Regions from separate parts of the Thioalkalivibrio sp. ALE21 genome, predicted to be linked through region 2. Evidence: predicted binding sites of a transcription regulator. Region 2 holds the regulator's gene; each other region holds the start of a gene.
The links. The regulator FliA, encoded in region 2, starts transcription of late flagellar genes. The targets are predictions, from matches to a motif close to GCTAAAGTTNNNNNNNNNNCNGCCGATA.
Positions count from the first base shown of each region.

Region 1: D893_RS10440 (methyl-accepting chemotaxis protein) is a predicted target of FliA. The motif match lies at 2,510-2,537, and genes of this name have one in related genera.
Region 3: D893_RS01980 (flagellin) is a predicted target of FliA. The motif match lies at 2,248-2,275, and genes of this name have one in related genera.

Region 1 covers NZ_QKMA01000013.1:11,556-15,706, forward strand. Annotated here, with positions in the region: gene D893_RS10435 (methyl-accepting chemotaxis protein) at 1-334, opposite strand, end outside; gene D893_RS10440 (methyl-accepting chemotaxis protein) at 529-2,439, opposite strand; gene D893_RS10445 (DASS family sodium-coupled anion symporter) at 2,566-4,116, opposite strand; gene argF (ornithine carbamoyltransferase) at 4,120-4,151, opposite strand, start outside.
Region 2 covers NZ_QKMA01000002.1:296,799-300,949, reverse strand. Annotated here, with positions in the region: gene flhF (flagellar biosynthesis protein FlhF) at 1-1,133, shown strand, start outside; gene D893_RS03070 (MinD/ParA family protein) at 1,117-1,941, shown strand; gene D893_RS03065 (RNA polymerase sigma factor FliA) at 1,938-2,699, shown strand; gene D893_RS03060 (chemotaxis response regulator CheY) at 2,739-3,119, shown strand; gene D893_RS03055 (protein phosphatase CheZ) at 3,155-3,937, shown strand; gene D893_RS03050 (chemotaxis protein CheA) at 4,010-4,151, shown strand, end outside.
Region 3 covers NZ_QKMA01000002.1:66,594-70,744, forward strand. Annotated here, with positions in the region: partial or broken gene D893_RS01970 (flagellin) at 1-564, shown strand, start outside; gene D893_RS01975 (flagellin) at 800-1,987, shown strand; gene D893_RS01980 (flagellin) at 2,371-3,579, shown strand; gene D893_RS13885 (flagellar protein FlaG) at 3,645-4,097, shown strand.

The sequences.
Region 1 (4,151 bases), on a different contig from region 2:
GGAAGTGATACTGGCGCACGTCGTGCTCGTCGCGCAGCTGGCCATATCCCGGCTCGGTCAGTTCCAGCAGGCGCTCACGATCCCCCTCGGCGAACGCCTGCTGAATCACCGGAATCTCGGCGATGGCCCGCGCCATCGATTCGCCCCGTTCGGCTTCCTGCTCCAACTGGCGGATCAGCAGCCCGCTCAGGTCGTTCAGTTCCCGTTGCTCCGCGCGATCGGCCATCGTGCCGAGGCTGTTCATCACGACGACCAGCGTGAGCACCACGACCGCCACCACAACGATGGTGACGCCGCCCATCAAGCGCGTTCCGATACGGATATTCCTGAGCATGGCTTTCCCTCTTTTGGTGTTCCGGCATTCTGATCAATGCGCATTCCGCCGGGCCCTGCCCGGCCGGATGGCCAAATCAGCATACCTTCACATACTAACGGCGGCCGTCCGGAAACCTTGATCCGAATCGGCCGCCGTCACGAAAACCCATCCTCCGGCACGGGGCACAACACCCCGGCCGGCAGGACCCACGGTCAGACACGGAAGCGCCCGGTGCGCTCCTGCTGCGCCGAGGCCAGCTTCGACAGCTCCTCCGAGGCGTTGGCGATCTGCTGCGATCCGGCCACGGTCTCGTCCAGCACCTGGGTGATGTTGGAGACGTTGCGGTTGATCTCCTCGGCCACCGAGGACTGCTCTTCGGCCGCGCTGGCGATCTGCGTGTTCATGTCCGAGATGCTGCTGATGGACTGCGTGATCGACTGCAGCGACTGCCCCGCATCGTTCACCTGTTCCACGCTGGAATGCGCCTGCCGGCGTCCGTCCTCCATGGCCTTCACCGCGTCGCGCGTGCCGTTCTGCACCCGCTCGATCATCCCCTGGATCTCCTGGGTCGAATCCTGGGTCCGGCTCGCCAGCGTGCGCACTTCGTCGGCCACCACCGCAAAGCCGCGGCCCTGCTCGCCGGCCCGCGCCGCCTCGATGGCCGCGTTCAGCGCCAGCAGGTTGGTTTGATCGGCGATGTCCCCGATCACCTCCAGCACCTTGTTGATTTCCTCGGCATCGGTCGACAACCGCTCGATCACCTGCGCGGTGTTCTCCACCTGGGTGGACAGGGTGTTGATCGCACTGACGGTCTGCTCCACCAGCTCCCGGCCATGGGCCGCATCCTTGTCCGTGCTCTGAGCGGCTTCCGCCGCTTCGGTGGCGTTGCGGGCCACCTCGGCCACGGTCGCGGTCATCTCGTTCATGGCCGTGGCCACCTGGTCGATCTCGGACTGCTGGCGGCCGACCTGTTCGTTGGTCTGCTCGCTGGTCGCCGACAGCTCGTTGGCCGCAGCCGCCACCTGGTCTCCTCCGGCGGCAACTTCCTTCACCAGATCATGGATCTTGCTCACGAAACGGTTGAACGCCGCGGCCAGATCCCCGAGTTCGTTGTTGCCGTCGGCCTCCAGCCGGCGCGTCAGGTCCCCGTCGCCGGACGCGATGTCGTCCAGACGCTCGACCGTATCGCGCAGCGGCCGCACGATACTGCGCGAAAGCAGCCAGGCCAGCAGCAGGCCGAGGCCGATGGCGGCCACGCCCACACCCACTACGGTGGCCGTGGCATTGCGGGCCATCGCCACGTAATCGCTGCGATCGACCATCAGCTCCAGCACGCCCACCGGCTCACCGGAGAAGTCTTCCACCGGACGCCCGACCACCGCCATCGGACGACCGTCGTGCTCGGTCCGGCGCACCAGTTCCTCGCCGCCGGCAATCCGCTCCATCTCCTCGCGACTGAACGTGGAATCGCCGTCGATGGTGCTGCCGAACGCCTCGAAGGTACCGTCGCGCTGCAGGTAGAGGGCCACCGGGGCTTCCGTATCCGCCGTGAAGTCCTCGAAGAAGGCATCGTCGAAGGCCATGCCGAATTCCAGCGACCCGATATGTTCACCCTCGTGGGAGACCGGGACGATGCCGCGGATGCCCAGGCCGGCCACCCCTTCCTCGAGCCCGGAGATCGGCCGGCGGTCGCGGTTGGTGTCGACCACGGTCTGGCGAAACCCGGAGAGGTCATCGTCGTAGCGATCCGGACGGTGCACCCGCAGGAAGGACGTCGCCGGCGGCGTATGGAACTGATACTGGCGTACGCCGTATTCCTCGTAGAGATGATCAAATCCCGGGACCGTCATCTCGTGCAGGCGTTCGCGGTCGCGCCGGGCGAAGGCCTGTTGCACGTCCGGAATGGCGGCCACGGCCTGCGCCATCGCGGTCCCGCGATCGGCCTCCTGATCGAGCTGCCGGATCAGCAGTTCGCTCAGGTCGTTCAGTTCCCGTTGCTCCGCGCGGTCCGCCATGTTGCCGAGGCTGTTCATCACCACCACCAGCGTGAGCACCACGACCGCGACCACCACGAGGGTGACGCCGCCCATCAGGCGGGTTCCGATCCGGATATTCCTGAGCATCTCTCTCTCCCTTGAAGCTTTCTTCGCGCCCGGGATTACGGGCGCCATGCTACGAGTCTCTCGCCCCCGCTAGCGGCCGGCCGCGGCCCGACTTGAGCCGCGCGGGTCACACGCCTCCCCACGCACTCAGCCCACGTGCCGCAGCAGCAAAGGCTCGGCGAGCGCATACACCGCGAGGCTGACCAGCACGATGGCGACCACCGACAGCAGGGCCCCGCCGCGGATCATGTCCACCACGCGCAGGCGATTGGAGGCAAACACGATGGCGTTGGGCGGCGTGGCCACCGGCAACATGAACGCGACCGACGCGGCGAACGCCACCGGCAGGGTCATCAGTCCCACCGGCACGTCCATGCGCAGCGCGAGCGCGGCCACCAGTGGCAGCAGGGTGGCGGCGGTAGCGGTATTGCTGGTCACGTGGCTGAGGGTCATCGTGACCAGCACCACCCCCGCGATCACCAGCAGCAGCGGCCACGCCTGCGCGCCCATCAGCGCCTCGGCGGTCAGTTCCGCCAGACCCGAGGATTCGATGGCGGAACCGAGACTCAGACCACCCCCGACCAGCAGCAGCACCCCCCAGGGCAGCTCCCGCGTGTTATCCCAGCACAGCAGCCGCCGCTGACCCGAGGCCCCGGAAGGGATCAGGAACAGCAGCCCCGCCCCGAGGATCGCGATCCCGGCATCCGTCAGTTCCAGCGGCAGCCACGCCTCCAGCAGGGGGCGAAACATCCAGGCCAGCGCCACCACCAGGAACACCGCCGCCACGCGCAACTCCGCATGGCTCCACGGCCCCAGATCGCCTACCTGCTCCTGCAGCATGCGGTCGAGCCCGTTGAGACGAATGCGATGCACCGGGAACACCCAGCGGGTCAGCAGGAACCAGGCAATGACCAGCAGGGTCAGCGACAGCGGCAGGCCCAGCAGCATCCAGTCGATGAAACCGATCCCGAGCTCGTAGCGGTCATTGAGAAACGCGACGGTCAGCGCATTGGGCGGGGAACCGATGATGGTGGCCATGCCGCCGATGTTGGCCGCGAAAGCGATGCCCAGCAGCAGCGCCAGGGCCGGACTGCGGCTGTCCGGCGCCATGCCCTGCAGGCCCTGGCCCCCGTCGCGCTCCATCAGCCCCAGCACCGACAGCGCGATCGGCAACATCAGGGCCGCGGTGGCGGTATTGCTGACCCACATCGACAGCCCCGCGGTGGCCAGCATGAAGGCACCCACCAGGGTGTGCAGACCGCGGCCGGAACGCGACAGGATCGCCAGCGCCAGCCGCTGGTGCAGGCCCCAGCGCTGCACCGCCAGGGCGATCGCGAAACCGCCCATGAACAGGAAGATGGTGGGATTGGCGTAGGGTGCGGTAGCCTCGTCCATCGCCACCACGCCGGTCAGTGGCAGCAGGGCGATGGGCAGCAGGGCCGTGACCGGGATGGGCAGCGCCTCGCTGATCCACCACACGGCCATGAACAGGGTCAGGCCCAGGACCCGCCAGGCCTCCGGGGAGAAGGCCTCCGGCGGCGGGACCAGCAGGAAGGCCACGAAGACCAGCGGCCCGAGGAACAGGCCGATGCGCGCCCGCAGAGCGCTTCCGGCGGACGATCCGCCGTGATCGTGTCCGGGACCGCCGCCGGCGCCCTGCGGCGGCGTTCGCTCCCCCTCCCCGGTGGTCTCCTGCATACGTCAGCCCGCCGCGCGCACCAGGAATTCCATCA
Region 2 (4,151 bases):
ACCCCCGCGCGCCGGAGCCCGCGGCGGCTTCCGCCGGCGGGGGGTCGGGTGCCGGGTCCCGGCAGCGACCGGCCCCGCAGTGGCCCACCGACCCCGAGGTGTCCGCGATGCGTCAGGAACTGCGGGATCTGCGCAGTCTGCTGACGCGGCAGTACGAAGAGAACGAGCAGGCCCGCTGGGCGGCGCGGCATCCACTGGCGGCCGAATGCAAGGCGCGGCTGATGGATCTGGGCTTCCGCGAGCCGCTGGCGCGCAGCCTGGCCGGCAGCATCCTCGACGATCACACCTCGGAGGAGGCATGGGAGCGCCTGCGGGCGCGCCTGTCGGGTGCCATCGTGACCGCGCGCGCCTCCATCCTCGACGAGGGCGGGGTGCTCGCGCTGGAGGGACCGACGGGGGTCGGCAAAACCACCACCATTGCACGGATTGCACTGCGCCAGATCCGCCGCATGGGGCCGGATTCGGTCACCCTGGTCACCATGGACGCCCAGCGCATCGGCGCGACGCGGCAGTTGCAGGCCTTCGGCCAGATGGCGGGAACCGCGGTGCGTGTGGTGGAAACCGAGGCCGAGCTGCGCGAGATGGCGCGGCGCTCGGCGGGCAGCGGGCACCTGATCCTGGTGGATACCGCCGGGCAGTCGCCGCGTACCGCTCCGCGGGAACCCCTGCTGACGGACATGCCTGCGGACGTGCGCGCGGAGACCTGGCTGGTGATCGCGGCCACTACCCAGGGCATGGCCCTGCGCCGGGTGCTGGAGGCTTTCGCCCCCACGGAACCCTCGGCCCTGGTACTGACCAAGCTGGACGAGGCGGAACAGCTGGGCGAGGTGCTTTCGGTACTGCTGGACCAGCCGCTGGGTGTTGCGTTCATGAGCGACGGCCAGCGCATCGCCGAGGATTTCCATCGCGTGGATACCGGACATCTGACCCGCCTGGCGCTGCAGGAAGAACCCGAGCACGGGGCGGCCGATGCCTGGGTCGACGAGGCGATGCAGGCCTGGCGGCGGCGCCAGGCGACGGAACGCGAGGCCCGGCGACCGCGATCCGCGGACGAGCCGGCCGCGGGCGAGGAGCCCGCGCCGCTCGAAATGATTCAACCGGTGCTGAAGGGACATCATGTCACACAACACTAAGCCCCTGAAGGTGGTCGCGGTGGCCTCGGGCAAGGGCGGGGTCGGCAAGACCAATGTCTCGGTCAACCTGTCGGTCGGACTGGCCCGACTGGGACGCGAGGTCATGCTGTTCGATGCGGACCTGGGGCTCGCAAACGTCGATGTGCTGCTGGGCCTGCGTCCGCAGCGGACGCTGCACGACCTGGTGACCGGGGACGTCGAGGATCTGGAAGACGTGATCATCGAGGGCCCGGAGGGAATCCGCGTGGTGCCTTCCGCGTCCGGGATCGCGACCATGGCCAACCTGAGCCGGCCGGAACATCACGGCCTGATCCAGGCCTTCAGCATGTATACGCGACCGCTGGACGTGCTGGTGGTGGATACCGCGGCCGGGTTGCAGGAGTCGGTGACCAGTTTCTGTCAGGCCGTGCAGGAGACCCTGGTGGTGGTCACCGACGAGCCGGCATCGATGACCGACGCCTATGCGCTGATCAAGGTCCTGCATCGGGATCATGGCGTGAACCGGTTCCGCGTGGTCGCGAACATGGTGCAGGGCCGTGCCGGGGCGGAACGCGTGATGCAGAAGCTGCAGGCGGTTTGTTCCACCTATCTGCCGGAGGTCATACTGGATCTGGTGGGCGTGATTCCGCTGGATGATGCCCTGCGCCAGGCGGTGCAGAAACGGGCGCCGGTGGTGCAGCAGTCCCCGGGCAGCCCGGCGGGACGGGCGTTCCTCGAGCTCGCGCGCAAGGTCGACGGCTGGCCGGTGGCCCGCGGCGCCAGCGGGGGGGTTGGATTCTTCGTCGAGAGGATGCTGCAAAGCGCATGAACACGCCAAAGAACAGACTTTCGGGATACGCCCGGGCGGGGACCGGGGGACCGGATCAGCTGGTCGCGGACCACGTCGAGCTGGTGAATCGGATCGCCCATCACCTGATGGCCCGGCTGCCGGCCTCGGTGCAGGTGGATGACCTGGTGCAGGCAGGCATGGTGGGGCTGATCGAGGCCGCGCGGCAGTTCGAAGGCGGCCAGGGGGCGACCTTCGCCACCTACGCCGGGATCCGCATCCGCGGGGCGATGATCGACGAGCTGCGTCGCAGCGACTGGACGCCGCGCTCGGTGCACCGCAACAGCCGGCGGATCTCCGAGGCGATGCAGACGGTGGAGGCCCGCGAGGGCCGCGCCGCTCGCGCTCCGGAGATCGCCGAGGAGCTGGGCGTCCCGGTGGAAACCTACTACCAGATGCTGGATGATCATGCCGGTGCCCATCTGTTCGCGCTGGACGAGGTGGGCGGCCCGGAGGGCGAGGCGGATCGCGTGCTGGAAGGGCAGGAGCAGTCCCCGTCGCGGCGCATCGAGGCCGGGGAGTTCCGCGAGGAACTGGCCGGCGCACTGGGCGATCTGCCCGAGCGCGAACGACTGGTGCTCAACCTGTACTACACCGAAGAACTCAACCTGCGCGAGATCGGTGCGGTGCTGGACGTGACCGAATCGCGCGTCAGCCAGATCCGCAGCCAGGCGGTGCACCGTCTGCGGGCGCGTCTGGGCTCGTGGCTCGAAGACGTCGAGTCCCTGCAGATATTCTAAGGTTCAAACACATTCCCGGAGCGAACTGTGGACAAGGGTATGAAAATCCTGATCGTGGACGACTTCTCCACGATGCGGCGCATCATCAAGAATCTCCTGCGGGATCTTGGCTTCAACAACACCATGGAGGCCGACGACGGGAGCACCGCCCTGCCGATGCTGCAGAACGGCGACTTCGATTTTCTGATCACCGACTGGAACATGCCCAACATGCCGGGCATCGACCTCCTGCGCGAGGTGCGCAAGGACGAGCGGCTGAAATCGTTGCCGGTGCTGATGGTCACGGCCGAAGCCAAGCGCGATCAGATCGTGGAGGCGGCAGAGGCCGGCGTGAACGGTTACATTGTGAAGCCCTTCACGGCCGAGACGCTCAAGGAGAAGATCGAAAAGATCTTCGAACGTATTGAAGCTCAAGGCTGAATACCGCGACCGGCTGACACGGCAAGAGAGACCCGATGACCGAACAAGAGAATGCCTCCGGGGAAGACCGGCTCGCGCTGGCGCGGGAGCTGGTGGGCGCTCTGGAAGGCGGTGACGAGGAGGCTTCGCGCCGCCTGATCCAGGAGCTCGCGCGGCCTTACGAGCGCGAACTGTTCGACGAACTGGGCAAACTGACCCGCGAACTGCACGAGGCCCTGGAGAGCTTCCGGGGCGATTCGCGTCTGGTCGAGCTGGCGCAGGACGAGATTCCGGATGCACGCGAGCGTCTGAGTTACGTGGTGACCCAGACCGAACAGGCCACGCACGAAACCCTGAATGCGGTGGAATCGTCCCTGCCGATTGCCGAGGCGTTCGCCGGGCGTGCCGCGGAACTCACCGAGAAATGGACCCGGTTCCGCAACCGCGAACTGTCGGTGGAGGAATTCCGCGAGTTCGCGCGCGAACTCGATGCGTTTTTCGAACAGACCGGCAAGGACACCGAAGAACTGCGCCGGTTGCTGTCGCAGGTCCTGATGGCACAGAGCTACCAGGATCTCACCGGGCAGGTGATCCGGCGGGTCATCCGTCTGGTCACGGACCTGGAGGAAAGCCTGGTCTCGCTGATCCGCCTGTCTTCCGGGCGCTTGGAGAAGGATGCCCGGGCGGCGGCCGAACAGGCCCCGGAGGCGGAAGAAACCGCACGCGAGGAGGACCGCCGCGGGCATGGACCCGCGGTGCCCCACACTCAAGATTCCGGCACGGATGTCGTTCAAGGACAGGACGAGGTGGACGATCTGCTGTCGAGCCTGGGGTTCTAGGGTCCGTCCCGGGATCCCCTTGCACCGGCAGCCATCTGCCGACGATTCGAGTCACCGGAACGGAGAGACCGCATGGCCATCGACCCCAACGACGAAATCCTCCAGGACTTCCTGATCGAGGCGGGGGAGCTGCTGGAAGGCCTGAACGAACAGCTGATCGACCTGGAACAGCATCCGGACGATACCGATCTGCTGAATGCGGTCTTCCGCAGTT
Region 3 (4,151 bases), 230 kb from region 2:
GTCACTGTGGACCTGGGGGATGACGTCGATACGCTTGATGACGTGGTCCGCGAGATCAACAGCGCGATCGCGGAGGTGGCTGCCGGCGACGACGATGCGGCGGAAGCGGTATCCGATGCCAACCTGGAGGCCTCGGTGCGTGTGGATAACGATGGAAATCAGGGTATCGCCATCACTGGTGCCTTTGATTCCGAGTTTTCCGTAGATCAGGATGGTGGCGATCTTTTTGCGGACGCAGATTCGGAGGAGGTCAATCTGACCGATATCGATGTGACCACACGGGACTCCGCGACCGAGGCGATTGGTGCTCTGGACGGCGCGTTGGATCAGGTGAACTCTCTGCGTTCGGAGCTGGGCGCGGTGCAGACGCGTTTCGAGAGCACGATTTCGAACCTGGAGATCGGATCGGAGAACCTTTCGGATGCACGTTCGCGGATCATGGATGCGGACTTCGCCGCCGAGACGGCGGAGCTGACGCGCGCCGAGGTGCTGCAGCAGGCCGGGACTTCGGTGCTGTCGCAGGCCAATGCGGTGCCGCAGAACGTGCTGGGCCTGCTGCAGTAAGACGGGGGTTTCCTCCGGGCCCGTGCCGCGGGCCATCCGAGGGCCCGCCCCGAGTGATCGGGGCGGGCCTTTTTGTGTGCGGTGGGGCCCGGCGGCAAGGGGGCGGAAATTTTGTGCCGTTTGGGGTTAAAGGTTGCCGGGGAGCAGTCGTTACGGGGTGTGAGAGGCAATCTCGAACCCACCATTGCCGCCGGAACGGCAATGACTGGCCGGCAAGCAGAGGAAGGAGGACGACATGTCCCAGGTGATCAACACGAACGTGATGTCGCTGAACGCCCAGCGTAATCTGAACGAGTCGCAGGGTGCGCTTTCGCAGTCGCTGGAGCGTCTTTCGTCGGGTCTTCGCATCAACAGCGCAAAGGATGACGCGGCGGGTCTGGCGATTTCGGAGCGTTTCACCAGTCAGGTGAACGGTCTGGATCAGGCGGTACGCAACTCGAACGACGGGATCTCGCTGGCGCAGACCGCCGAAGGTGCGCTGGATACGGTGAGCGACTCGCTGCAGCGTGCGCGCGAGCTGTCGGTGCAGGCGGCGAACGATTCTAACTCGGCGTCGGACCGTCAGGCGATCAACGACGAGGTCCAGCAGCTGATGGAGGAAGTGGGCCGGATCGCGAACAACACGGAGTACAACGGTCAGAACATCCTGGACGGCAGTGTGGAGGATCTGTTCTTCCAGGTCGGTGCCAACCAGGGGCAGATGACGGCCGTGAACGGCGTGGATTCGCGCACCACCCAGCTGGGGATGCAGGAAGCTGTGGGGGACACCCTGGACGCCGATACTCTCGCGGATCTCGATTTCTCCGATCAGGAAGACATCGTGATCGACGTTGGAGGCGAAGATGGTGCGGTAACGGTGGCACTGGGTGATGACGTCGACACCCTTGATGACGTGGTTCGCGAGATCAACAGTGAGATTGCGGATGTGGCCGCCGGCGACGACGATGCGGCGGAAGCGGTATCCGATGCCAACCTGGAGGCCTCGGTTCGTGTGGATAACGATGGAAATCAGGGAATTGCCATCACTGGCGCCTTTGATTCGGAATTTTCCGTAGAGCAGGATGGCACAAATACCGATCTGTTTGATGGTGCGACGGACTCGGCGGAGGTCAATCTCACCGATATCGACGTCACCACGCGGGACTCGGCCACCGAGGCGATCGGTGCGCTGGACGGTGCGCTGGACCAGGTGAACTCGCTGCGTTCGGAGCTGGGTGCGGTGCAGACCCGTTTCGAGAGCACGATCTCGAACCTGGAGATCGGCTCGGAGAACCTGTCGGATGCGCGTTCGCGGATCATGGACGCGGACTTTGCGGCGGAGACGGCGGAGCTGACGCGCGCCGAGGTGCTGCAGCAGGCGGGGACTTCGGTGCTGTCGCAGGCGAATGCGGTGCCGCAGAACGTGCTGGGTCTGCTGCAGTAAGGCGGAGGTTTCCTCCGGGCCTGTAATAGGGCCGTCCGAGGGCCCGTCCCGAGTGATCGGGGCGGGCCTTTTTTGTGGTGGGGGAGATCGTGAAGGCCGGTGGTTTCGGGGGATGCCGTTTTCGCGCGCGAGCGCGCTCCCACAGGGGCCGGGGCCGGGGCCGGCAGGAAATTGCCGCCGGGGTCGGCCAGAATTTGTGGAGAAGGCGTTGCAGCGCGACATGGCGCGTCGGAGCGGGGCGGAAAAAAATTGCCGGTGGGGCTAAAGGTGCTTGCCGCTCGGCCGTTACCGAAGACAGGAGCGGATTACTGTCCGCGCGGTTGGCCCCCGTAACGGGGCTGTTGGCCCCGCCTCGGGGCCGCATGGAACGAGGAGAAACTGCCATGTCTCAGGTCATCAACACGAACGTGATGTCACTGAATGCCCAGCGTAATCTGAACAACTCCCAGAGCGCGCTGGCCCAGAGTCTGGAGCGCCTGTCGTCCGGTCTCCGGATCAACAGCGCGAAGGACGACGCGGCCGGGCTCGCGATCTCGGAGCGCTTTACGTCGCAGATCAACGGCCTCAATCAGGCGGTGCGCAACTCGAACGACGGGATCTCTCTGGCCCAGACGGCCGAGGGTGCGCTGGATACGGTGAGCGATTCGCTGCAGCGGGCGCGCGAGCTGGCGGTGCAGGCGGCGAACGATTCGAACTCCGCTTCGGACCGCCAGGCGATCAACGACGAGGTCCAGCAGCTGATGGAGGAAGTGGGCCGGATCGCGAACAACACGGAGTACAACGGTCAGAACATCCTGGACGGCAGTGTGGAGGATCTGTTCTTCCAGGTCGGTGCCAATCAGGGGCAGATGACCAATGTGAGCGGCGTGGATGCTCGGACCACCCAGCTGGGAGCGACCGAGGTGATCGGCGCAGGCGGGCTGGATTCGGACCAGCTCAGTGATCTGGAGGGTTTTGACGGTACGATCACCATCAGCGTGGACGGGACCGATACCGACATTACAGTGGGCATTGGTGGAGACGACGTCCAGACCATGGATGACGTGGTTCGTGCAATCAATGAGGAGATTGCTGCCCAGGCCATCGATGATGAGGTGATCTCGGAGGCCAGCCTGGAGGCCGCGCTGCGGGTGAACAACGAAGGCGAGACTTCGATTTCGATTACCGGGGCCTTTGACGCCGGGTTTGATGTGGATGGGGGCACGGCCGAGATCGAGGGCGCCGCTGACGTAACGCTTTTCGGCGATGGAGCAGGTGACGGGGACGAAGCCGTGCAGGTCAATCTGACCGAGATCGACGTGACGACCCGTGATACCGCCACTCAGGCCATCGGTGCCCTGGACGGGGCGCTGGATCAGGTGAACTCGCTGCGTTCGGAGCTGGGTGCGGTGCAGACCCGGTTCGAGAGCACCATCTCCAACCTGGAGATCGGGGCGGAGAACCTGTCGGATGCGCGGTCGCGGATCATGGACGCGGATTTCGCCGCCGAGACGGCGGAACTGACCCGGGCGCAGGTCCTGCAGCAGGCCGGCATCTCGGTGCTGTCGCAGGCCAATGCGGTGCCGCAGAATGTCCTCGGGCTGCTGCAGTAAACTCTCCTTGACCGCAAGGGCCGCTCCGGGGGATGGCTCTGGGGCGGCCCATGGAGGCTTGTTCAATGAGTGACATGATCAACAACAATCCGCCCGGGGCGTTGCCTCCGGCCCTTCCGTCGCGTTCCGGCGACGCCGGGATAGGGGGGGCGGCCACCGGTACGGGCCCTCGAGGCGACAGTGTGTCGGACGAGCGGAAAACCGGTGCCGTCGTGGCCGGGGAGAACCCCGGCGTGCGGCAGGAAGGCTCCGGTTCGGCGGACCGCGAGCGGGCGGAACCGGTGGAGGCCTCCGACCTGGAGCCGGTGGTGGAATCCATCAATGCGTATCTGCAGAACAGCAAGCGCTCGCTGGAATTCAGTGTCGACGATTCCTCCGGCCGTACCGTGATTACGGTGATGGACGGTGACCGCGACGAGATTATCCGCCAGATCCCGCCGGAGCAGATGCTGGCCCTGGCGGAGCATTTCGAGAACGAGCGGGATCTTGGCGGCACGGGATTTGTCGACAAGGCATGAGCGGTTCGGGCCGGACGGCATTGTTCTTGCTATGTTGAAAACGTTATTGCGCTG